Regions from separate parts of the Protofrankia sp. Cj3 genome, predicted to be linked through region 3. Evidence: riboswitches for the same ligand, from Rfam matches in the RefSeq annotation. Region 3 holds a riboswitch; each other region holds the start of a gene.
What was found. Region 3 has a riboswitch for cyclic di-AMP ahead of MJ783_RS23655 (C40 family peptidase). Riboswitches for the same ligand answer to the same signal wherever they lie in the genome.
Positions count from the first base shown of each region.

Region 1: another riboswitch for cyclic di-AMP. It lies ahead of MJ783_RS17355 (transglycosylase family protein); the one in region 3 lies ahead of MJ783_RS23655 (C40 family peptidase).
Region 2: another riboswitch for cyclic di-AMP. It lies ahead of MJ783_RS06150 (C40 family peptidase); the one in region 3 lies ahead of MJ783_RS23655 (C40 family peptidase).

Region 1 is NZ_CAKJTR010000142.1:540-6,018, forward strand. It holds gene MJ783_RS17350 (SDR family oxidoreductase) at 1-335, opposite strand, end outside; gene MJ783_RS17355 (transglycosylase family protein) at 804-1,187, opposite strand; cyclic di-AMP (ydaO/yuaA leader) riboswitch at 1,195-1,370, opposite strand; gene MJ783_RS17360 (multicopper oxidase domain-containing protein) at 1,840-3,246, opposite strand; gene MJ783_RS17365 (haloacid dehalogenase-like hydrolase) at 3,633-4,301, opposite strand; gene MJ783_RS17370 (hypothetical protein) at 4,364-5,479, shown strand, end outside.
Region 2 is NZ_CAKJTR010000029.1:496-6,037, reverse strand. It holds gene corA (magnesium/cobalt transporter CorA) at 165-1,352, shown strand; gene MJ783_RS06155 (hypothetical protein) at 2,074-2,445, shown strand; cyclic di-AMP (ydaO/yuaA leader) riboswitch at 2,894-3,065, shown strand; gene MJ783_RS06150 (C40 family peptidase) at 3,251-4,234, shown strand; gene MJ783_RS06145 (plasmid partitioning protein) at 4,763-5,422, opposite strand.
Region 3 is NZ_CAKJTR010000071.1:37-14,742, forward strand. It holds partial or broken gene MJ783_RS11755 (thiolase family protein) at 1-707, opposite strand, end outside; gene MJ783_RS11760 (Zn-ribbon domain-containing OB-fold protein) at 752-1,174, opposite strand; gene MJ783_RS11765 (CaiB/BaiF CoA-transferase family protein) at 1,171-2,394, opposite strand; gene MJ783_RS11770 (CaiB/BaiF CoA-transferase family protein) at 2,396-3,718, opposite strand; gene MJ783_RS11775 (NADP-dependent oxidoreductase) at 3,956-4,999, shown strand; gene MJ783_RS11780 (nuclear transport factor 2 family protein) at 5,225-5,689, shown strand; gene MJ783_RS11785 (cytochrome P450) at 5,689-6,918, shown strand; gene MJ783_RS11790 (ferredoxin) at 6,960-7,199, shown strand; gene MJ783_RS11795 (amidohydrolase family protein) at 7,294-8,475, shown strand; gene MJ783_RS11800 (hypothetical protein) at 8,529-8,813, opposite strand; gene MJ783_RS11805 (acyl-CoA dehydrogenase family protein) at 8,793-9,998, shown strand; cyclic di-AMP (ydaO/yuaA leader) riboswitch at 10,196-10,357, shown strand; gene MJ783_RS23655 (C40 family peptidase) at 10,361-11,119, shown strand; gene MJ783_RS11815 (peptidoglycan-binding protein) at 11,253-12,086, shown strand; gene MJ783_RS11820 (hypothetical protein) at 12,530-12,904, shown strand; gene MJ783_RS11825 (hypothetical protein) at 13,231-14,394, shown strand; gene MJ783_RS11830 (hypothetical protein) at 14,610-14,706, shown strand, end outside.

The DNA.
Region 1 (5,479 bases), on a different contig from region 3:
ACTGTGCCCTGGTAGTTCACCGCCATGATCTTCGCGTGCACCGCGGCCGGGGTCTCAGCGATCTTGCCTGTGTACCCGATCCCGGCGGCCGTCACGAGCAGGGTGTGGTGCTGCGAGGTCACGACGTCGGCCATGGCGTCCGCATCGGTGACATCGATGGTGTGCGTCGTCACCTTTCCGGGCCCAGCGTCGTGGAGGACCTTGAGACCGGCTTCGTCCCGATCAACCGCGATAACGTCTGTGCCCTGCCGCACCAGCCGGAGGGCGAGGAGCTGTCCCATTCCGCTTCCAGCGCCGGTCACCAAGGCTCGACGGACGTCGTTCTTCGCTGTCATCGCTCATGCACCAGGTTTCTCGAGAGCCCAGCGCGCGGATCGAAAAAACCCCCTGATGAGGCACCGCTCGCGCACGGTACGGTATTACGCCGCCCGCCTGAAGTCGAGTAGCCCCGCGGGGAGCCGGCGCGAACGAAAAACGGGCCCGGACAAGAAACGACGACACACCGACGGGGCCGTTTTTCCGGGTTTACCACAGACCGCCGCGGCGCGCCCGGCCCCCCAGCCGGAAGATCGATTGTGCGGGTACGCCCGGCCCGGTCCGAGAGCCGGAAGCAGGCGGCCGCTTGGGAGAGACCGGCCGTGGCCGGTCTCTCCCAAGGCTTCGCGAGAGCCTCCCGGTGAACCCGGGCCGGCCGCTCTGTCGAGATACCTGAGGCTATACCTGATATACACAGCGCTGGCGCTGGCGGATCTGACAGACGCCGTGGACGGCGCGAGGGACTCTCGCCGCGTCCTCTCCGGTCGCTAGGCCTTTCCGGCCCAGCAGTGCTTCGACGCGTACCAGGGGCTCGTGCCCTGCTGCGCGTACAGTATCCGCGCACGCATCCACTGTTCGGACACACTGGCGTTCTGCGGCAGGCCAGAGCCACCGACAGCGTGCCACGTGCTAGGCAGGAACTGGAACAGTCCGCCGGCACCGATCGAGTTGACAACCTTCGGGTTGCCGCCGGATTCACACTGTGCAATGGCGGCCAGCACACCGTCGTTGGACGGTGCCGCACTCGCTGGCTGGGACAGCGCGACGCTGCCGCCGCCGATGGCGGCGACGAGTGCCGGTACAGCGATCAGTACCCGAGCACGCGCCTTGATTCGACTGATTCCACGAGCGCCAGAACGTACATGGGACATATTGTGTTGATGTCCTTCCCCACGCCTGCGAGGTGAGCTGTCGGATTCGGGCTGGGACTGCCCGGCCGCGCTATGCGGCTTCACCCCGAGAACGCCTGGCTTCGACGTCCGGAAATGGTTCCCCCGTTCCTGCCACCGTATTGGTTGTCATCGGACGGGGGCAGGACTCGGCGTGCCATCCGATGCGCGCCTTCCCCTCGAAGGCACGGCGAGGACCATACGTGCCATGACCGCCCAGCAGGCAAGGCTCCGTGAAGAGGCACACAGTCCACAGCCGATGTTGCTAACCATCACGGCTGCCGGTAACGTGCGCGCACCCGCGCTTATCCATAGTTGGCCCTGGCCGGCTGGCGCAATTGTGCCGGGGCCGCCACCCAGCCAAAAAAACTGCCCCGCGCGGTAGGTGGGCAGGCGGGTCGGCTGCGTGGTTGTTCGCCGACGGTTGTTCGTCCGCCGTACGATGCCGCGGGGATCCTGCGCATCAACAGTGCCGTGTATGGTGTGGGCAATATGGCTGTCCGAACGCTGATGATCCTGGGCTCTCCGTGCGCGGGAGCCGCTTTCTGGGCGGCTGGCGGTTCTCGCCATATCGCGGTCCAGGCCTGTTGTGCGGCAGGAGCTACCGGCCTGGACCGCGATGAACGGCGCGGTTTCAGCCCATGGCACGACGGCGGCGACGGCGCACGATCCTGCGGGCGCCGATCGCCACCACGAACGCGATGATCGCGGACGCGGTGGGGACAGACGACGGGGGGACAGCTATCCCGCCTTCGCCCGCGGAGACAGCGCCCTTGGGCACCGGCATCGTTGTGGCCGACGGCCCTGGCGCGGATATAGCGGTGGCGGCAGTACCGTTGTTGGTGTCGGTGTCGGACACAACCTGGTAGCGGGTCAGCATGCCGGCGGTGATGTGCTCGTTCACGTGGCAGTGGAAAAGCCAGATGCCGACGTCATCAGGCACCATGTCGGCCACGGCCATGGTGCCGGGGAGCAGCGGAACGGTGTCCATACGCATGCCGCCCACGATCGCGTCGTTACCGTGCCAGTGCGGCGTGTGCATATCCGCCTCGCCGCCCATGCTCATCAGGTACCACCGGACGTGCGCACCCTTTTTCATAGTGATCATCGGCTCGTTGCCAAAGACGTAGCCGTTGATGGCATGCCGCATGTTGGAACGCTCGAAATCAGCATCGTTCAGCGCCGGGTACGGCGGCTTGGCAAAACGGCGGAGATTCTCCTGAAGATACGGGCTCCAATTCTCGTTGACGATCGAGAACAGCGCGAAGATCTCGCGGTCGACGTCGACGGGGCTACCGTCTGGCCGCGCCTTCCCTTTTCCGGTGACAACCATCGGGCCGGTGAGCCCGGCATAGGTGTCGGTGACCTCGTTGGTATGGGAGTGGTACATCCACATGACCGAGCTGCCGTCGTGCGGGCCCGGACCCGCTCGATCGGGCACCAGCCAGGTGTACGTGTGCGTGCCTCCGGTGGGTACGGCGTCGTCGAGCTTGTCCACCCCGGAGGTGTTGTCCGCGTACGGCGTGCCCTCGTTCGCCTTGGTGTAGAAGACGCCGTGCGGATGCACGCTGTCAGAAATCCGGCAGGCGTTGCGGAACACGACTTTGATGGTGTCGCCGACCTCGGCGCGGATCACCGGGCCCAAAAAGCCCAGATACGCATCCTGCGGGAGACGCGGCGCCAGACCGCTGAAGCTGGCGTCGGTGTAACCACGGTAGAGACACTTGAGGTAACTCGTCCCGATCCGGCCGGGCCCGGACTGGACGTATGTCCTTGCTATCGGGTCGAATGCCTGGCCGGTGATAGCATCGCGTCCCTCGGGGGCGTAGTTCCAGACCACCTCGTCAGCACCGATGTAATAGGTGCGCACTCGACCGGTCGGGTGGAACTCCTGGCCGGCGGCGTCGTTCCAGTAGGATGATCGTTCTCCCGTCGCGCCCGTGCCGCCGGCCGCGGTGGGCCCGGCCGCGGCCGCGGGCCCGATCGCGGCGGGCCCGAGGGCAAGCACAAGCGCGCTCCCGACCACCGCTCTGACGCACATCCGCTGCCTGGCACGAACGGTCGTCTCCGCGGACCGTGACGACGACTGCCTCCTTACGCGTACCCGGCTGGCGGTCCGGCCGCCGATACCTGTGCGCCGCATGGCGCGCAACTTATCAATCACGGAGCGTGACAGTAACCCTCCGTGACTTCCCCTGCATAGTGAGAGTCCACAATCCGCCAAAGGATGTGGAAGATGGCACTACGCACGCGCACCGGTCGGGCAGCCGGTCGGCGACACATGCTGGACGGGGCGGGCAGGAGCTTTCAGGCTGCTCGTGGACCGGGTCGCGGATCGCCCGGCCGTGTTGGCAGCCGCATCGGACGCCCTGCCGCCGGAGCCTGCCAGCGGGCTGGCGTTCTCACGCTATCGTGAGCGGATGGGCCTCACCAGTGGACGATCCGCAGGCGCCCGCCCAGCGCCTGCTGTGCGCGTAGCGCGAGCCTCCCGTCAGGATTGACCAGCACCGCATGGTTGGCGGCGGCCAGCATGGGCAGGTCCGCCAGCGAGTCGCTGTAGGCGTGCTCCCACGGCGGCTCGATCCCGTGGGCGGCGAGCTGACGCGGTTTACGCGCTCCATGGTTGTGCAGGCTGCCCCGAGTAACACCGAATCGGCCCCAGACCAGCTGCGAGGAAATCAGTTCCACCTCGCCCAGGCCCAGCGTGTCGAGGAGCGTACGGGCAAGTTCTCGTTCACATGCTGTCACGATCACTACCCGATCGCCCGCGTCGAGGTGGCGGCGCAGTGTGGCGATGCCCTCGGGTATCGTCACGTCCCGTTCGGCCGGGAGCTCCCGGCCGAACGCCTCGGCTCGCGCACGGAACCGGGCGGCATCCAAGCCCAGCAACGCCAGCCGCATTATCATCCGTACCGCGATCGCGCGCAGCGGGCGTACCGCCAGCAGGGGCGTCACCGGCATGACCAGGGCCGCGCGCCATCGGGACCGCGACAGGTGCCGGCGCAGCAGCCGGGTGAACGTGTCACCACGCACCAGCACACCGTCCAGATCGAACAACGCGACCCCGGCGGTCGCGCGTTCAGGCGTCTCGCTCATGCGTGCATCCTTGTCGTGTTCGACGGCGGCCCGCGGAATACAGAATCTGGAACGGACGGACGGTGAGCACAAGCATGACCGAGGGCACAGCAGTCAACCAGACCGATCCGGTGACATGCGCATACCCTGGGTGCACGCATCCGCCGAGTGCTCCGGTCGGGCCCGGCCGGCCACCCGCGTACTGCGACGATTCCGCGCACAACCGGCTGTCGGCCTACCGCCGGCGGCGCGAGCTGTCGGCCGCGCCCGCGGCCGGCCCGGCAACCAGCCCGGCGCCGCTCTCCGGCGGGGCACGCGCGCGCGCGGACGCGCTGGCGGAACAGATCACGGCGCTGGCCACCGGGCTCACCCGCGCGCTGGACGGGTTTGTCCAGGAGATGGCGGCCCTCGGCGATATGGCGGCAACGGAGGCACGGGTCGAGACCGTTGAGGCCGAAGCGGCCGAACGGGTCGCCGAAGCGGTCGCCCGGTCGGTCCGGGCCGAACAGGTCGCCCGCGAGGCGCAGGCCGCGCGGATCGAGGCCGAGGCCGTCGCGGCCGAGGCCGTCGCCGCGGTGGACCAGCTCGACGAGCGGCGGGCCGCTCTGGAGGCCGAACGGGACGCGTGTGCCGCGGCCCGCGACGAGGCACGGGCCGCCCTTGACACGGTGCGCGTCCAAGCCGCGGCCGCCCTTGAGCAAGCCCGGCGGGAGGCCGACGCCCGGATCGAACAGGCCTGTACCCAGGCGACTGAGGAGATCAGCCAGGCTCGTCAGGCCGCGGATGCCGCTGTCGCGACGGCACGCGGCGAAGCCACGGCCTCCCTTGCGCGGGCCCGGGAGGAAGCCGCCCAGACCCTCGCCGCCGCCACCGCGGCTCGTGATGGCGCGCTGGCCCGGGCGGAGGCTTTCGAGCGGACCGCGACCGAGGCCCGGGCGGAAATCGAGCGGTTGCGCGCTGATCTGCTTCGCCAGCAAGAGGTCACCGATGCCGCGATCACCCGCATCCACGCTGATGCCGACAGGCGGCTGGACAACGCACAACGGGTGGCGGACGAACGCCAGGGGGTGCTCGTCGAGGCCAGGGCGGACGCCCGGGCCCGCGCCGAGCGCGCGGAACGGCAGGCCGACGAACTCGCCGCCGAGCTGCGCGCGGTACGGGCGGAGCTGACCGCGGCCCGTGACAGCCTCCGCGGGACT
Region 2 (5,542 bases), on a different contig from region 3:
GGATGGTTACTCAATGCCGTGGCGCCAGCCAGCGAAGCACCGTTCGACCGCACGGCGATGCGCGCCAGCGCCCGCCCGAAACACTGGTACCCAAAAAAGCCAGACCGGCATAACTATCGACCGCATAACAATTAAGCGAAGGACATGAACAGGATGATCCGGAAATGAACAACAAGGAGTCTGCTGACGACAGCGGTAATCGGCACAACGGGCAGCTTCCGTTCGCACAGGCTGCCGCCAGCCATCCGTCAACCGCGGCAGGATGGCTGGCCGGCGCCCTGAGCAAGCCCGTGTCACTGGTCCGGATGGTCCCCAAACGCCGCCGCATACGCCCGGAGAGTCCTTCGACACCGCCCGGCCGAGTGATCGCGTGTCACATATACCGGGACGGCTACCGCGATCCGCGATCGATCCACCATACCGATGCGCTGCGTGTTGCCCGGGATCACCGCGGCAGTTTTGCCTGGCTCGGCCTGTACGAACCGAGCACGACGGAACTGTCCAATATCGCCGATGTCTACGGGCTGCATCCGCTCGCGGTCGAGGACGCCGTCACCGCCCATCAACGGCCGAAACTGGAGCGATACGGGGAGACCCTTTTCGTCGTCCTCAAGACCGCCTGTTACGTGGAACACGAGGAGCTGACCTCGACATCGGAGATCGTCAACACCGGCGAGGTCATGGTGTTTCTCGGCCAGGATTTCGTAGTCACGGTCCGGCATGGGGAACATGGCGGGCTCCAAGCCCTGCGCAGCCGGCTGGAAGCGCACCCGGAAATGCTCCGCCACGGACCGTCGGCTGTCCTCCACGCTATCTGCGACCAGATTGTCGACGATTACCTGGCGGTTACCGAGAAGATTGAAATCGACATCGACGACGCCGAGGGATCGGTCTTTCACCGATCGATTCCGCCCGATGCCAGTAAAGTTTACCAGCTCAAACGTGAGGTGCTTGAGCTCAAGCACGCTGTCACGCCACTCGCCGCTCCGCTGCGAGCGCTCACCGAACCGGACGTCGGCGGGATTGCCCCGCGCATTCAGGAATACTTCCGTGACGTGGCCGACCACCTCGAACAGGTCACCGAACGAATAGCTCGATTCGACGAGCTGCTGTCGTCAATTATTCAGGCGACCTTGACACAGGTGGCCATCGCGCAAAACGAGGACATGCGCCGCATCAGTGCCTGGGTCGCCATCGCCGCGGTTCCGACAGCGGTTGCCGCCATTTACGGGATGAATTTCGAGCACATGCCCGAACTGCGGCAGCCGTGGGGATATCCCGCTGCTCTCTGCTTGATGGCGGCAATCTGCTTCACCCTGCACCGAGCCTTCAAACGGAATGGCTGGCTGTAGCCTCGTACCGTGGTACGCTCAAATATCAACTGATAGCATGATGGACGCTCGTGAATATTGCTGCTGGCTTTCGCGGCCGGTCCGGTCAGCTCGCCGGTGGAGCCGATACACCGACGAGCTGACCGGTATAGCAGAAGGCCGCGATCATCATTTTTTGCGTGGCTGACGCCCAAAAACCGACCGAACTCATGTTTCGTGGCGTCCCGTGTGTAAAAATTGAGCAGGGTGTTGAAGGCGCCACAATACCAGGCAAATTATCCACCGAGCTGGCCGCGCCGCGAAGCTCCCGCCAGACGCGGGTGGCCTCCGTTCGAGCCAGCACAACTGGCACAACCAGTGCCACAGGCCGGGCCATGGGAATTACCACGGCGCGGCCCCGCCGACCCGGCTGGGATACCGCCCGTCAGGACTATACCGTACCCAGCAGGACCGCACCGCGGCTTCGTTCGATAGCTATTTCATACTAGGAACAACGACATATCACCCGACAGCGGGATTCACGGAGACCACGCTGTCGGCTACCGTAATCGCCTGTGTCAGGCCTTCGTGCGGGAGTTCACAGTCAACTGCCGTCCCAGCCGCGGGCTAGCGGCAGCGTACGGTTACAATCCGTTCTCAGTCGCAACGCGGGCGTGGGTGGCAATGACGACGCCCCCCGCCGTATCCACACCATCACCTGTGACGTCGACCGCGACATCCGCGACATCCGCGACGCGATCCGATGACCCAGCCGACATACCCGGTCCGTAACGATCTTATCGCCGAGCTGGCGACAAGACTGGAGCAGCTCGATCAGATCCTTGGGCGGCTGGAGGATGCCGAGCGGCAGGCCGCCGACGCCAGCGAGCGCCTGATGCGCACCCGGCGGTGGCAGGAGGAGACGGTCCGCGCGATCCAGGACGAGCGAGCGCAGATGCGCACCCATCAGCGGGCGCTGGACGATCTCGCGGACCGCGCACAGGCGGCCGTCGAGGCCCTGTCCGGCCAGTACCGCTCCCTGCCCCCGGAGATTCACGAACTCGCGGTCGAACTGCACGTCCTGCAGACCGCGGGCCTGCTCTCCCGCCGCGACACCCGCGCCCGGCGCCGCTGACGCCGACCCGTCCCAGGCCGCGGACATCCTCTCGCACAGCGGATTTCGGAGCGGGAAATCCCATAACGGCTGACACAGTGCGTAATCTAGCGAGCCTATTCATTAAGACAATTTTCGCTACTACATGTCAGCGATATATAGCTGTCGGCACTCAAGCACCCCCCCGTCGCCGGACCGTCACCGCTATGGCGTAATGTCATCTTCCGCATCCTGTGGGTCATGGCATGGCAAGCCTCCGTCTGGGCGACCTGTCGCAGTGGCCAGCAGATCAAGATAGAGCGGCGAGTGATCGGCAAGGAGGATGAGAGGAACCGCTATGGTCACTTCTGCGAGTACTCGCCGTAGTTGTGAGGGACTAGTATTTGCTGGCACCATCCTTTTGAACTAGTCTCGCGCCGACGTCACGACAACACCGGGCCGAACGCCGAATCCTGCCCACGGCCCCGGTGTCCCCTCCGAGTCGTCACCAGGGCAGGAGCGGGGGACCCATCCTCCACCGGTTTGGCACCGAGCCACGGTGCCGACCTAGGGGTGAAGTGAGTCGTGTGCTGGTCGCACGGCCCACCGGGCAGCCCAGCCCGAACCCGACAGCTCACCTCGCAGGCGAACGGGAAGGATCACAGTCTTGTCTGCGCCCGATGTGCAGCTTGATCCGGCAATATGGCCATGTTCGTCGCCGACGGCGTCGCTGTCCTCGCTGCGACCTCAGGCCGAGACACCTGGGCGTCCAGCCCGCGGCAGGCACCGCGCGCCCGCTCCGCCGTCGGCCCCCGGCCGCGTCCGGGCACGTGCCGCGGTCGCGGCGATGACAACCGGCACGGTTGCGGTGTCAGGCGTCGCGCTGGCCGGCTGCGCCCCGACCGACTCAGGGATGGACGAGACTTCGGTCAGTTCCCGGATCACCCTTGGCTCTCAGTTCGGAAGCCAGGCGTCACTCGCCGGTCTGCGCACGTCCGTTATCAACCCGGCCACCTCGGTTGGCCCCGGGTCCATCACCAGCCATGTGATCGATCAGGCTGACCTGCACCCCAAGTCAGGTGTCGCGCTCAGGGTCACTAATCCGGACGTGTCAGTACAGGCCGACCAGCCCATTGACATGGGCTTCTCCCTCGAGGACGGGACGACCCACGCGCCGCTGTCAAACCAGCTCATCAAAATTCAGGTAAAGCTGCCTGACGGCTGGGCAACATTCAAGCACCTGTATACTAACGAGCAGGGCTTTGCGAGCTACACTGCCAAGGTTCTCACCACCACACAGATCACTGCTATCTTCGACGGAACGGATGCCCTGCAGTCGGCTCGCTCCTCGAACGTTGGTACTATGACGGTGGTGCCCAGTCCGGTCCCCGCGCCTCCGGCGCAGGCCGCCGGCTCGGCCGCTGCTGCCGCGTTTCGGGTATCCACCTCCGATACAGCGGATGCTACGATGCCAGTCGGATCGCTCGGTGAAAGAGCTGTCTATCTGGCCGCGCAGCAAGCCGGCAAGCCTTACGTGTATGGTGCGGAGGGCCCCTACTCCTTCGACTGTTCCGGCCTGGTTCAGTATGTTTTCAAACAGCTCGGCCGCAGTCTCCCCCGCACCGCGGAAGAACAGTACGAAGCCACGGCCCATGTGTCGCAGTACAATAAGCAGGTCGGCGACCTCATCTTCTTTGGTACGCCGGGAAACATCTACCACATCGGCATCTATGCCGGCGGTGGCAAGATGTGGGCGGCACCAAAGTCCGGTGAAGTCGTTTCGCTCAGAGATATCTACACCACGTCATACTCAGTCGGCCGGGTCAGTTAGCGGCCAGCGGCCTCGCTCGTTGACTCCTTCATCTCACTGATATGACTGACGCAGTCAGCCTCTGAAAAACATATAGCGGGTTCACGCGTGTCCTCCCCCTCCGGTCACGCGTGAACCTCACCGCCAGATCGGTGTTGTCGATATAAACACCGGTCTGGCGGTCCCAAACCACAACTGGATGTCTCCAAAGACTTCCGCTGGTCGGATCGAGCCAACCCCCCCGGCTCGCAATGCCCGGCGGAACACGGGCTTCCCCGGCCTTTCGCACTGAACCCCCCCCACAGTGCGCTTGGCCGGCGGAGGTCCTGGGCTCCCGCTGGTCGGCCGTGCCACCCCCCCGGCCAAGCCGACCGGCGGGAGCCCTCTCAACGACAGCCGACGAGGCGGGTCGAGGATTGATCCACAAATTGCCGGGATCTCCAGCTCGCTTCAGACCGAAGGCCACGCGAAAACACCATCATCGCGTGGCCTTCGGTGGCCGCTTAGAGTGACCGGCAATAGGGCGTTCGATCAGGGAGCGGCGACCGCTTAGCCCTTGATGTCCTTTGAGAATTTCCACAGCTCGCTGGTCGTGGCTTCGTTCCATTTCCGCCCTGGCGCAAGAGCCACTGGCTTGACATGGACCCGTGAAGGACACGCGGGGAGCGGCCCGACCGTGTTCACCGTCCCGACCGCCGTGAACAGTGGCTGCTGGGCGGGGTCGAGCGGGCCGCAGGCCACCGTGAGCGCGAGGCGGCCGCCCTCTCCCGCACCCCAGATGTAGATCCGGGACATATCGATGTTCGATCGCTCCTTGGCGACGTAACGGACCACGTCCCACAGATACCGCGCGTCCTGACCGTTGGTCTGCCAGGTACTGGCCACCGCCTCCGGATACACCAGAGCGAACTTCTGTTGATCAGCAAGCGCGGACACCTTACTGTCCTTCTCGATCGTCGCCGCGTCACTCTCGTCGTCATGCAGGACGAGGAGCAGCGGCACCGGCTTCTCGGGCTTGGCCTCGGCGTGGACCGCAAGCTCCCGGCCCGCGGACTCGTAGCCCGCCGGAATCTCGGCGCGCTCGGTCTTCACCTCGGGTGAGTGATGCCCGTAGGCGAGGGCAACGACGACCACGCCAGCGGCCACCAGCACCCGTCGACGGTTCTTGCTCCACAGCTCTTTCCCGGCTTTGAGCGGATTCGACGCCACCAGACAACCGAACCACACCGAGAGCCGTTGATTCGGCAGATTCGACACGTGGCGTGGACGAGTCGGGCACCACAGCCGTGGTCTGGCACACACCCGTGCGGGTTGACGCCAACGGCAACC
Region 3 (14,706 bases):
AAGCGGCGCGTACGCAGCACCGCGGACCGCAGGTAGATCGGTGTGTCGGTGTACCTGCGGGCGCGGTCCGCCCGGCACAGCACGAGCGCGACCCCGCCTTCCCCTGGCGAGCAGAACATGTACTGCGTCAGCGGATGGCTCAGCATGGCTGACGCCAGGATCTCCTCTTCGGTGAGTGGGGTGCGCCGCCACGCGTGCGGGTTCAGCGAGCCGTTGTGATAGGCCTTGGCCGCCACTTTCGCCAGCACCGACGTGCTGATGCCGTGGGTGTGCAGGTAGCGTTGTGCCTTCATGGCGAAGAACTGGGTGGTCAGCATGAGCCCGGTCTCGCCGTACCAGCCTCCGAGGCCGACTGCGGCGGGGTCGGTGTCGAACGCGCCCCGCGGATGCTTGTCAAAGCCGATCACCATGCCGAGCTCGTACGCGCCCGACCGGATGGTGCTGTCGGCACTGATCAGGGCGCTGCCACCCGTCGCGCACCCGTTGGACACGTTGATGAACGGGATACCGGTCAGCCCCAGCTCCGAGACGAGCGAGTCCGCGTCCCCCGCCGCGTGGCTGCCGCCGAAGGCGAACTGGATGTCAGTCCATTCCAGGCCCGCGTCCGCCAGCGCCGCCCGAGCCGCGCAGGCTCCCTGCGCCCGTCCGCTGACCCCTTCGTGCCGTCCGAACGGGTGGATCCCGATGCCCACGACGGCGACGTCCACGGCATACTCCTCTGTGGTTACTGGTGGCTGATTTTCACTGCGGGTCAGGCGGAGCGCACCGGGGCGAACGCGTAGGTGAGGACCTGGGTGCCGTCGTCGTCCGTCCGCAACGGCACCAGGACCAGCTCCATCGGATCCCCGATCCGCAGCCGCCGCGGGTCGTTCTCAGTCAGGCGGGCCTCGACGATGACCGCACCGGGCAGCTCCACGTATCCCACGCCGTAGGGGGTGAAGTCCGCCGGGCCGGCATAGGGGGATTTGGGACGGAAACCTTGCACGGTGAAGGACCACAGCGTGCCGCGGCGGGGAAGGACGCGGTCCGCCATGTCCATCCGGGCGCACCTCGGGCACGACCGCTGGCGGGGAAAGGTCGTCGTCCCGCAGGACCGGCAGCCGCTGGCGACGAGGCTCGGCCCGTCATCGCCTTCGACGAACAGGCCGTCGTCCACCGGCCGTGTCCTTGTCACAGGTCCGCCTCCCCGCCGTCGAGCAGCTGCCGGGTGTGTTCGCCCAGGCGCGGCGCCCGTGTCGGCGCCACGGCCGGGAAGGACGAGAACCGGTAGGGGCTCATCGGGACCGGCGCGCTGACGCCGTCGTCGAGCTCGATTGTGGCGAAGAAGGCCCTCGCCCGCAGGTGCTCGTCGTCGAGGACGTCCTCGGGGGCGTTGACCGGCCCGATCGGCAGTCCCCGCCGCTGCCCCTCGTGGTAGGCCGTGGCGGAGTCCAGCAGGAGGAACAGGCATTCGATGAGTTCCTGGATGTGCGCGAAGTTCCGCTGGCGGTGGGCCAGGCCGCGGTAGGCGGCATCGGTCAGGTCCGCGGCCACGCCGACGCTTTCCATCCAGGAGACCAGCGCATCCCAGGGCTTCTGGTCGGCGAGGATGAGCGCGAAGTACACCCACCGGTCGTCCGCGCAGCGGAACAGCGCCGGCTGGGTCGGCACGGGTTGCGCGTGCCGGCAGGTCTGGCGTCGCACGAGGACGCGTGGGTAGAACCAGTACGGGTTCGCCAGCTCCCCGCTGACGGCGAGGGACTCGTGCATGGACACGTCCACCAGCTGCCCGGCGCCGGTGCGCTGCCGGTCGAGCAGGGCCAGCAGCAGGCCGCAGTGCGCGAAGCTCGCCGCGGTGTGGTAGCCCTGGTTGCCGCCGGGCCGGATGGGCGGGATGGTGTGGTCGTCGTAGCCGCAGCTCGCCAGCGGGCCGCCAGCGGCCAGGCCGACCAGGTCGGACGTGCGGTAGTCCGCCCACGGGCCGTCCAGCCCGAACGGGGTGACCGACAGGATGACCAGCCGTGGGTATTCGGCCAACAGTCGGGAGTAGTCAAGGCCGGCCGCGGCGATCTCGCTCGGCCGCAGGGTGACGAGCAGGACATCCGCGCCGGCGAGCAGGCGGTGTAACGACGCCCGGCCCGATTCCGGTCCGTCAAGGACGACGCTGCGCTTACCGAGGTTGTAGTACCAGAATGTCAGGCTTGTGTCGGCGCTGACGACACCGCGGGCGAAGGGGCCGGCCTGGCGCGTCGGTGACCCCTGGGGTGGCTCGACCTTGACGACGTCGGCACCCAGCTCCGCGAGCAGTTTCCCGGTGTGCTCACCGGCGGGGTCACCGGCCCACTCGACGACCGTCAGCCCCGAGTAGGGGAGCGCGGGGGAGCCGGCCGCCGCGGGCGGGGAAGCGGGGGGCACGTCAGATCACACCCGCCGCGGCGAGGCCAGCCATCTCGTCGGCGGACAGGCCGAGGAGCTCGGTGAAGACGTAGGCGTTGTCCTCGCCGAGCAGGGGAGCCGACCGCCAGTTGTCCTGCTCGATATGGGAGAAGGCCACCGGCGTTCCCTCGAAGCGCGCCGGGCCGATCACCGGGTGGTCCAGCTCGAAGAAGATGCCACGATGGGCGAGCTGCGGGTCGATCTCGTTGAGGTCGCGCGCGTCCTGGACGGCACCGGCGCAGACGCCGTTGTCCTGCAGGAGCGTCATGATTTCGTGTGGCGATCGCTGCTGTGTCCATGCGCTCAGGTGGGCGTCGAGCGCGTCGGAGTGGGCAAACCGGCTCTGCTGGCTGGCGAAACGTGGGTCCGCGGCCCAGCCGGGGCTGCCGAGGACGGTCACCAGGCGCTGCCAGTCGGCGTCGTCGAAGACCGCGACGGCCACCCACCGGTCCGCACCGGCACAGGGGTACACCCCGTGCGGGGCGGCTGGCGGATGCTCCAGCCGGTTCCCCAGGGGGAAGCCCGGCCGGCGGGTCGGCCGCGCGTTCACGGTGACGTCGAGCAGGTCGGGACCGAGCAGGCAGACGCCGGCCTCCACGGCGGAGACATCGATTTCCGTGCCCTTCCCCGTCGCGTTGCGATGCAGGACCGCCATGAGCAGAGCCGCGCTGTTGCAGTAGGCGGCCTGGTTGTCCATGTAGGACAGGCCCCATCCCGAAGGCTCCCGGCCGGGCAGGCCGCTGATGAAGGACAGCCCGCTGACCGCCTGCACCACCGGCCCGTAGCTGCGGTAGGAGTGGTGCGGGCCGCTCTGGCCGAAACCGCTCATGTGGGCGTAGATGACCTCGGGGCACAGCGCCCGCAACCGTTCGTAGGTCAGGTTCCAGCGGTCCATGACGCCGGGGGCGAAATTCTCCGTCACCACACTGCTTGCCGCGATGAGCCGCTCCGCCAGCTCCCGGCCTTCGGCTGAGCGCATATTGATCGTTACGCCGAGCTTGTTGCGGTTGTAGTTGTTGAACAGCCCGCCCTTGTCCGGATCGGGATGCGGATCCTCCTCCCCGAAGGAACGGGGATCATTCTTGTAGAACGGCAGCCGACGTGGCATGTCGAGGCGGGTCCGGTCTTCGATTTTGATGACTTCGGCGCCGAAGTCCGCGAGCATGCGGGTGGCGACGGAGCCGACGCCCATCCAGCAGAAGTCGGCTATGCGGATACCGGTCAGCGGCCCGCGGCGGGCCCGGGGCCTCCGTTGCCGCGTCTGCCGCGTCGAGTCCCGCGTCGGCGACTGCTGAGTGTCCACCGTGCCGCCTCCCTGGGGTCGGATGCGCAGCCAACTGTATTTCTCATGATGAAACGCCGCAAGCCCCTGATCGCGCCATGTCCGCCCCGCTGCCGGCGGGCCGGGCCGGGGTGACTCTTGTGGCTTTTCATCATGACGAATATCGTGCCAATCCGATATGGATCGATCACGTGCCGGTGCGGCCCCACGGCCCCGCGGGTGTGCGGGCGGGGCGGACCGGGTTGGGAGGAGCCAGCAGTGACTGGTAGCCGGGAATGGCACCTGGTCCGCCGTCCCACCGGGTGGCCGACGGACGACGACGTGGCCTTGGTGGAGGTTGACGTACCCGGCCCCGGGCCGGGCGAACTCCTCGTGCGCAACACCGCGATGTCGGTGGAGCCGTATATGCGCGGCCGGATGAGCGAGGCGGTCTCCTACACCGAGCCCTACGCGCTCGGCGCGCCGATGCTGGGACACGCGGTCGGCACGGTGATCGCGTCCGGTGAGCCTGGCATCCCGGCCGGCCGGTCCGTGGTCCACCAGGCGGGATGGCGGGAGTACGCGCTGGTCCCCGCCGCGGCCGCCGAACCCGTCGACACGGACGCTTTTCCCGCCTCCACCTACCTCGGCGCCCTGGGCATCACGGGCATGACCGCCTATGTCGGGCTGTCGCACGTCGCCGCGTGCAAGCCCGGGGAAACCGTGTTCGTCTCGGCCGCGGCCGGCGCGGTGGGTGCCACCGCCGGCCAGATCGCCAAAGCCATGGGCTGCCGAGTGATCGGCAGCGCGGGCGCTGAGGCGAAGGTTCGTTTCCTCACCGAGGAGCTCGGATATGACGCGGCGTTCAACTACCGTGACTCGCCCGTGCGGGCGTCGCTCGCCGTGGCGCTGACGGAGGTGGGCGCGGACGGCCTGGACGTCTACTTCGACAACGTCGGGGGAGAGCAGCTGGAAGCCGCGATCCGGGTCATGCGCCCGTTCGGCCGCATCGCGCTCTGCGGGGCGATCTCCACCTACAACGCGACCGAACCCGTGCCCGGTCCGCGCAACCTGCTGCTGATGATCTGGCGCCGGCTGCGGATGACAGGCTTCCTCGTCAGCGATCATGCTGACCAGCACGCCGCTTTCACCGGTGACATGTCGCGCTGGCTGCGGGCGGGCGCGGTCCGCAGCGTCGAGACGGCTGTCCACGGCGGTGTCGAGGCCGCCTGGCCGGCGTTCCTGGCGATGCTGCGCGGTGACAACGTCGGGAAGATGATCGTCCATTTCGGCTCGTCCGCGGTCGGTGACGTGGATCACTGATCGCTCTTGACAAGACTAGTTCGTTATAAGGAATCTGTCCCCAGCCTCGGCCGCGGCCGTCGACGGGGGGTGGGACGCGCGGCCGGAAGCGACACACCGGAACGGGGCACCAGGCGGGTGGCCCCACCGTGGGTACCGGGCTGCTCCGGGGCGGGGCCCGGCACAGCGGCCCAGCGTGGCCCGCTCGCACCGCGACCGGGTTTCACCATCTCAGGAGGAGAACGGATGACAATCGTGAGGACGTTCGAAGACGTCCGCGACCGCGTCAACATCAGTGACACGCTCTGCCGCTACTGCTCCACGGTCGACCAGAAGGACTTCGTCGGCTTACGCGCGGTCTTCGCCGAGGACGCCCGGATGCGTTTCTGTCTGGGCGGTACGTGGAACGAGTGGGTCGAGGGCGCCGACGCCATCGTGGCGTGGATCGACAAGATGACCGCGGACCGCGGTTTCCAGCACCACCTGCTGTCCGTCTACCACGTCGACATCGAGGGCGACCAGGCCTCGACACTTGCCTACCTCACGTCCCACCAGGTCGCCGCCGACGATCCCGACCAGGTCATGCAGATGTCCAGCCGTTACCGCAACCGACTGCGCCGGGACGGCGAGGGCTGGCTCATCACCCAGATCGAGCTCGAGGTCGGCTGGATCGAGATCCGGGCCTTCGACCAGAGCCAGGCGATCGGCTGATGCCGGCGTCCACACCGGCATCTATGGCGGGCGGCATGCCACCTGCCGGCAGCTGCCCGGTGATCAACTATGACATCATGTCCCCGCGGCCGGTGCTGACCGCCGTCCGGGAGATGGCGGAGCTGCGCGAGGCCGCCCCCGTCTGCTGGAACAGCTTCGGGACCGGTTTTTGGATGCTCACCCGTTACGAGGAGTGCCGGGAGGCGTATCAGGCCCCCGAGATCTTCGGTAGTGATTCGGTGATCGTCCTGGACCCGAACCCTGGCTACCGCTGGATTCCGACGAATGTCGCCCCGCCCGAGCACAGCCGGTACCGCCAGATCCTCAACCGGCCCTTCTCACCCCGCACGGTCGCGGGTATGGCCCCCCGGATGCGCGAACTGTGCAACCAGACCATCGACACCTTTGTCGGCAGGGGCGGCTGCGAGTTCGTGGCCGACTTCGCGGCGGTGTACCCGACCCGGGTCTTCTTGTCGATCATGGGTCTGCCCGCGGCCGACGACATGCTGTTCGTCGACTGGGTGGACACGATCTTCGACGCCTTCAGCGATCCCGCGGGCCAGGCCCGGACGATGGCGGCGATGGGCGCGATGACGGAGTACTTCGTCAGGGTGGTCGCGGACCGGCGGGCGGCCCCGCGTGATCCGGCGGCGGATTTCGTCAGCTACCTCATGACGGAACGCTACGAGGATCGGCCATTGCGCGACGACGAGATCCTGCAGATGTGCGTCGTGCTCGTCCTTGCCGGTCTGGACACCGTCAAGAGCCAGCTGAGCTACTCCTTCCACCATCTCGCGACGACACCGGAGCACCGGCGGCGGGTGGCGACCGACCCGGCCGTGGTGCCCACGGCGGTGGAGGAGTTCCTGCGGGCCTTCCCGATCATTCAGGACGGCCGCAAGGTCACCCGCGACGTGGAGTTCCACGGCTGCCCGATGAAGAAGGGGGACATGGTGCTGCTGACGCTGGGCGCGGCCATGCGCGACCCCCGGTCCTTCCCGGATCCCGAGCGGGTCGATCTCGACCGTACGGCCAACCGGCACATCTCCTTCGCGGCCGGGCCGCACCGGTGCCTCGGCTCCCATCTCGCTCGGGCCGAGATGGCCGTCGCCCTGCGGGAGTGGCACCGGCGTATCCCGGACTACCGGCTCGCCTCCGCCGAGCCGGTGCTCGAGCGCGGTGGCGCGGCCGGGCTGGTCGCGCTGCCGCTTGCCTGGGAGCGGTCATGACTGCCGAGCCGACGACCGAGGAGGAGCGCGCCGTGGAGATCATGATTGATCCCGCCCGCTGCACCGGGCACGGCCGCTGCTATTCGCTGGCTCCGGACGTGTTCGACGCCGATGACGATGGCTTCTCCCAGCCACGAGGCGTTGCCTTCGCCGCGGCCGCCGACCGGGCGCAGGCGGCGTGGCTCGGTGCCCGCTCGTGCCCGGAGGAAGCGATCACGGTCATGGCCGTCGAGCGGACCGGCGAAAGCCGCGACCTTGCTGAATTTCCTCATAAGAAATAATGTTCGTCACATCAGGGCGCTCATAGGCCGGGGCGACCGCCATGCCCTCGGTGCCCCGGCAGGTGCCCCCGAGAACGGTGAAGGGAACGGTGTCATGGCCGAGGCGTCGGTGATCGACGGCATCAGGGTGATCGACACGGATACCCATGTGATCGAACCCGCTGATCTGTGGACGTCGCGGATCTCCACGGCGAAGTGGGGTGACCTGGTCCCGCACGTCCGCTGGGACGACGACCGCCAGGAGGAGGCGTGGTACTTCGGCGACGCGCGCCTGTCGGCCACGGCGGGCGGGGCGATGGCCGGCTGGGGCGAGTTCCCGCCGAAGCACCCCCGCCGGCTCGCCGACGTCGACCCGGCGCTGTGGAACGCCCCCGACCGGCTGCGCAGAATGGACGAGTACGGGATCTGGGCCCAGGTGCTCTACCCCAACGTGGCGGGGTTTGGCACCGGGAGGTTCCTCGGGCTCAAGGACCCCGAGCTGATGCTGCGCTGCATCCAGGCGTACAACGACTACCAGACCGACTGGGCGAGCGCGGACCCGCGTCGCCTGCTGCCGATGGCGGCGCTGCCCTTCTGGGACCTGGCGGCGAGCGTGGCCGAGATCGAGCGGACGGTCGCGATGGGGCACAAAGGTGTGATCATGGCCCAGGAGACCGAGTTCTTCGGCCTGCCGCTGCTCGGTGATCCCCACTGGGACCCGATCTGGGCGACCGCCCAGGACCTCGGCGTCCCGGTCAACTTCCACATCGCCTCAGGTGACCTCTCGCTGATCGAGAAGAACGTCCCCGGTAACGGGATGCACGCGAACTACGCCTCGGTCGGGGTCTCCTTCTTCATGGGCAACGCCCGGGCCATCGCGACCGTCATCTGCGCCGGGATCTGCCACCGCTTCCCGCGGCTGAACTTCGTCTCGGTCGAGAGCGGCATCGGCTGGCTCCCGTACGCCCTGGCCGCCCTGGACTGGCAGTGGCGCAACTGCGGTGTCCCGCTCGAACACCCCGAGTACGACCTGCTGCCCAGCGAGTACTTCCAGCGCCAGATCTTCGGCTGCTTCTGGTTCGAGCGCGAGACCGCCCGGCAGGCGATCGAACTCCTCGGTCCCGACAACTTCCTCTACGAGACCGACTTCCCGCACCCGACGAGCATGTCGCCTGGTCCGGCGAGCGCGGCGGTCCGACCGGACCTGTTCATCGCGGCGGCGTTCGCGGACCTGCCCGGCGATGTGTCCCACAAAATTCTGCACGACAACGCGGCCCGTATCTACCACCTGGACTGACCTGAGAGCGTGTGTGAGATCGGGCTTGCGATCAGTGAGCCGGAATGACGATCTCACACACGCTCTGAAGCCCACGACAGCGGTGCGGTGCTGGCGATGCGGATGGAGATGGCTGATTGCTGTTGGTCACGAGTGTTTGACCTTCTCCTGTAGTCAACAGTGTTGACGACCCACGCCCGCGATTTGATCTTTAATGTTGACCGTTCCTTGTGCGCGAGCTGGCCAGCCTGCTTTGCTGGCAAAAAATCGATGATTGTCAGCTGGATCCGCGACAGCTCGCCTTGCGGGCGACGCGAGCCGGCGTGACGGAGGTGCACGTGCCCGTTGATTTTGATCACGGCCCGGTGGTCGACGATCTCACCCGGCGTACCGCCGAATTTGTGCGGACCGTCGTCATGCCCGAGGAGGAACGCTTCGGGGGCGTTGCCGCGCGCGGCGGCGACGCGATGCGCGCACGGCTCCAGCAGGCAGCCAAGGATGCGGGGATCTTCGCCCCGCACGTACCGGCGCTGTACGGCGGGCACGGCCTGGACATGCGCGGCCGGGCGCCCGTGTTCGAGGAGGCGGGCTACTCGCTGTTCGGCCCGCTGGCGCTGAACATCGCCGCTCCCGACGAGGGCAACATGCACCTGCTCGAGGTCATCGCGACGGCCGGGCAGAAGGAGCGCTACCTGCGGCCGTTGGCAACCGGTGCGGTGCGTTCCTGCTTCGCGATGACGGAGCCCGCGCCCGGAGCGGGGTCGGATCCGACCGCGCTGACCACACGCGCGGTGAAGGACGCGGGCGGTTGGCGGATCGACGGCCGCAAGTGGTTCATCAGCGGCGCGGACGGCGCCGGATACGCGATCTGCATGGCCCGCACCTCGGGCGAGCCGGGGCAGCGCGGCGGGGCGACGATGTTCCTCGTCGACGCGGGCAACCCTGGCATGAAGATCGTCCGTCATATCGAGACCCTGGACGAAAGCCTGTACGGCGGCCATTGCGAGGTGCTGTTCGACGGCTGCATGGTAGCGCACGAGGCTGTGCTCGGCGAGGTGGACAAGGGCTTCGACTACGCCCAGGTCCGCCTCGGCCCGGCCCGGACGACCCACTGCATGCGTTGGCTGGGTATTGCCCGGCGGGCCCAGGACATCGCCGTGGCCAGGGCCGCGGACCGGCGGCTGTTCGGTTCCCGGCTGGCGGAGCTGGGCATGGCTCAGGCGATGATCGCGGATAACGAGATCGACATCGCCGCGTCCCGTGGGCTGATCATGCAGGCCTGCTGGGAGCTCGACCAGGGCCGTTCCGGAGCCCAGTCGACCGCGATCGCGAAGACCTTCACCGCCGAGGCCGTGTGGCGGGTCGTCGACCGCTCGCTGCAGATCTGCGGCTCTCTCGGTATCTCCGGGGATGTGCTGTTGTCGCGCTTCCTGCGCGAGGTGCGTCCCTTCCGCATCTATGACGGACCGTCGGAGACCCATCGCTGGGCGATCGCCCGCCGGGTGGTCCGTCGGCACCATGACAGCCGTCCAGACGCACCATGACGGCTGGTAGCGCCAACCTGTTTCCGGTTGTTGTCCGTGGGCTGCCTGGCCGGATGGTTAACACGAACGGTAACCAACTTGCGGCGAAATTCGCGGAAAATTAGGCCTTGCGGTCACAGGGCGTAGTTCGCTACCGTGGCCGGGCTCTCAGTAGCACCGGGCCGGACGCCGAGTTCTGCCCTCGGCCCGGTGTCCCCTCCTCACCATCGCCAGGGCAGAAGCGGGGGACCCAGGTCCCGCCGGGCGTCGTTGCCACTACGACGTCCTTGGGGTGAAGCCGGCCGCACATCCCGTGCGTGCCGACCGGGCTTCCCGGCCCGAACCCGACAGCTAACCTCGCAGGCGTACGGGAAGGATCATCGTTGCCTGCAGATCAGGCGTGCTCAGATCCGGCCGACACGATTATTTCCCGCCGCGGTCGTCACCGTGCGCAGCCGGTCAAGCCCAGTTTTGGCCGTCGCTCCGCGCGCGCCGTGGTTGCCGCCGCGGCTACCGGTACCGTTGCCCTGACCGCTTTGTCAGCCCCGGCGCTGGCAAACGACACCGGGGCCGACAGCCCGACCGATGCGCCCCAGGCCACCGCCGCCGTGCCGGCCTGGGCCGGTGACACCACCGCCGCGGGAGCCCCCGGGACAGCCCCCGCGGAGCCCGGTCCGGCCACGGGCGCCACGGGCGCCACGGGGGCGGAGGAACCAGCACGTGGGCTGGCGGGACAGCAGGACCAGAACAGCGCGTCAACGCAGCAGGACAGCGCGTCGCTGTCCGCCGGGAGCCTCGGCGAGAAGGTTGTCTACCTGGCATCGAAGCAGGCGGGTAAACCGTATGCGTGGGGCGCGCAGGGCCCGAACTCCTTCGACTGCTCTGGTCTTGTCCAGTACATTTACAAACAGCTCGGCCGCAGTGTGCCGCGGGTGACCGACGCCCAGTACGCGGCGTCGCGGAAGATATCGCAGGATGCCAAGCAGCCCGGCGATCTCATTTTCTTCGGTCAGCCCGGAAACATCTACCATGTGGGAATCTACGCCGGGAACGAAATGATGTGGGCCGCGCCCCACACCGGCACCGTCGTTCGGCTGCAGAAGATTTATTCCGCGAGTTATCTGGTCGGCCGCCTGGGGTGATGACCGGGCCGGACCGCCAGGCGGGTACGCGCCGATCAACGTTACTGATCCGATCAACGATACTGAGGTGAACTGGCTGCTCATGTCCAGTGGAACACTATCCAGCGGAACACACCGAAGAAGTCACCGGAAAATGCGAGGAAAAAGCCACCGGAAGCAGCCCGAACGCAACCGCGGCGCGGTGGCTGCCGCCGCCGGTGTCATCGGCGCGACGGCGGGCATGATGCTGACCGCGAGTCCGGCGAGCGCGAGCCCCGTGGCTCCGCCCAGCACGAGCGCTGTCGCTCCAGGAATTGTTTCTGACGCTGCCATCGCCGGTGCTGGCAGGAACGCGGGGCTGGCTGGCTGCGCCGGGATACCGCTGGGAACCTGGGTCGCGGTCGCACTGGCCGAGTCCGGCGGCAACCCGGACGCGCACAATTCCAGCGGCGAGGATTCCCGCGGACTATGGCAGATCAACATGCGGGCGCATGCGAGCTGGGTCGGCGGGGCGGATCTGTTCGATCCAGCCGTCAACGCACAGGCCGCCAGGCGGGTATGCGACGTGCAGGGCATCGGAGCATGGAGTACGTACACCAACGGCTCCTACCGCCGGTACCTCGGGCGGGGCGCGGCGGCTGCCGCCGCCGCCGGCGCGGGCGGTGACAGCGGCGCAAGCGCTTACCCGGCCGTTCCCAGCGGCCCTGTCAACACTTCTGCCCAGGCCGACGCGCCCGGTGTGGCAATGGCACGACCGGACGCGCCGGCTCCCCGCGTGCAGGCGGTCCGTTACACGCACCGCCTGCGTCCCGGCGTCCGTCAGATTCAGCGGCAATTGGCCGGGTACGGCTACCCGGTCGCGGTGGACGGGAATTTCGGGCCGCGCACCACCGGAACAGTAAAGGCCTACCAGCGCCGGCACGGGCTGGTGGCCGACGGCGTTGTCGGTCCGCGGACCCGCGCCGCGCTGTTCCATTCCGCCGCTTAGTGGTCGTTGAGCGCTCGTTGAGCGGTCGACAAGAGGGGACGCGGCGACGCACGGGCACCCCGGCACCCCGGTCGCCACCTCCGGCGTTATCCCTGCGCATGGGTATCACGCTGGGCATATACAGCTCGCGGCAAAGCGCGGTTTTCCGCAGAAAATCCGCAACGGAGGACATGGATATCTGTGCCCCTGTTGCCGGGCGCTCGTGATTTCCGGTTGACTCCTGGTTCGGGTGTCGTAGATTGAGAGGCTCCGGCAACAGGACTGTCCGGCTCGCGCCGCCCGGGCGGCGCCTCGCGTCGTTGTCGTCGGTCCACGCCCAATACCAGGGCGCATCCTTCCGCGGCCTCGCGATCCATCCACCCGGACGCCGCTGCCTGATCGAACGCTCTGCTGCCGGAGCCTCGCATGGCTGAAAAACGACGACTCGTGGTGGAGGCGATCGAATGGAGCAGCAGCAGGCGCAGCAAGTTGAGCAGTATCTACGGCAGAACTGGCGGGAGATCCGGTATCAGATACTTGACCAGTTCGTCCAGGTGAGCACCGCGGACCTCGAAGCCGTCTCCAGCGTCAACGACCTCGTTCGGCGGATCGCGGACAGATCGCACTATACCGAGCCGTACATCGAGGCACGCCTACGCGAACTGGTCGGTGTCACGGCGGGCACCGGCCAGGCGGCACAGGCCGGCGGCGAGGCCGGGCCAGCGGGCGCCGAAGCCGAGCAGCCGGGCGCCGAAGCCACTGGCGACGAGCAGGCCGAGCCCCTCGGCGGGTCCCGGCAGGCGTTCGGCGGGCCGGAGCAACAGGCGGATTCTGAGTGAGAACAGTCCACGGCTGATCCCGGCCAGGGCACAAGCGCCCTGTTGCCGGGCGCGCATAGCCTCCCGGCGTCGCTCGGGTGGCACGTGTGGACCAGCGCGACATCACGGGCGCGGACGGCGGCGGATGCCGCGCCCAGACCGCGATCATAGCGTCGGTGTGTGCGGACCGGATACACAGAGCACCCCCAGCGGGCCGCCGCTGGGGGTGCCTGCCGGCTTGGGGCCTATGCTCTTCTCTGATCACCATGATGGCCTGTACTGTCACAAACAGCAGCAGACATTCAGGGGGGGCTTAGTTGCTGCGAAGAGGCCATTATTGCCGCACAGTGGGTGAAACGGGCGTTGCCGGGCGAGGCCCGGCCCGATTACGGGCGTTGTTGCCCGCGGCCGGGGCGGCCGTCAGCGTCGTGGGCCTGCTCCTGACACTCGCCCTGGGGTCGTTCATCCTCCGTTGGGGGGTGCCGCCGGTATCCGCGTTTGCCCCACTGGGAGCTGCCGGTGACACCGCCTTTGCGATCCGTGTCGTTGAGCTGCCGGAGAAGGTCGACCGAAGCGTTCTGGGAAATCTGAACACCCTGCTCAAAGGCATACCGGAAACTGGCGGAGCCGTTGTGGTGCGGGTGGCCCGCGCCGCCACGCTGGCCAATGACCCCACCACGCTGACCGATCTGGACTCGATCTTCCGTCGTCGTGCGGTGCTCGCCGTTCAGGCCCTGTCGTCTCAGGCCGTGCCGCTGGCTGGGCCCGCGACAGGCGGTCCAGCGGATCTCGGGACGGCTGGCTCGCTGCTGCTGGCGATTGCCGACCACCGGTTCGCTGACTGGGACCAGGCCCGCGGCGCGCTGTCCCATAACCACGGGCTGGCGCTGTCCTGCGTGAAGGAATGTCAGGAGCAGGTGGCGGGCACCCCGGCGGAACGGACCGCGGGCATGTACACGACCAGCGGTGATTCCTTTTTCCTGGCTGTCGTCCTTGGGCGGGTGTCACAGGTGGAGACGCTGGGTAGCCTGGCCGATCCGGCTCAGCCGTCCGCCAGCCCTTCCCCGACGGCGCAATCACCCGTGACCCCGCCGGGGTCCCCGCCGGCTCAGCCCCATTCGGTACTGTCATCGATACTGTCGACGCTGGCCTATGTGCTGGTTGCGGGCGTGATGCTCGTGCTTGGCTTCGCCATCGGCCGCCGGCGCGGGGACCATGCCGGGGAGGAGCCCGCCAGTGACGCGGACAGCATGGACGGGGGGCGGGCCCAATCACGGCCAGTGTCACCTGTCGCGCCGCCAAACATAGCCGTCAGCCAGCTCGGCACGGTGCATTCCGCTTTTGGCCCGCAGGGTTATGTCGCGGTCGACGGGGGGCTCTACCGGGCCCGATGGATGGGGGGTCCCGACGCGCCTCGGCCCCGCGTCGGCAGCCAGGTGGTGTTGAGGACGCACGAGGTGGATGGGTTGCAGGCGTGGCCGGCGCAAGGCCGCTCCGGGCCTCGTCCATAGCGTGCGCTGAGACATCCGGCGCGGTTCGGAGCCCATGATCGTGTTTTTTCGGCCTACTGGAACTGGGAACGGGGACAGATCACACCATGGCACCTCGTAACAGCCCCGACCGGGCAACGGACCGCCGTCAGCCACGGGACGTTATTGGGAACATCCCCATTCCCCGGCCCAGTCATCGCGTGCTCGTGGTCCTCTGCATGGACACCTCCTATTCCATGCGCGGCGAGGCGATCGACAAGCTCAACGACGCGCTCGCCAGCTGGGCGCGAAGCATGCACGCGGGCGAGAAGATGGCGGCGACCACCGAGTTCG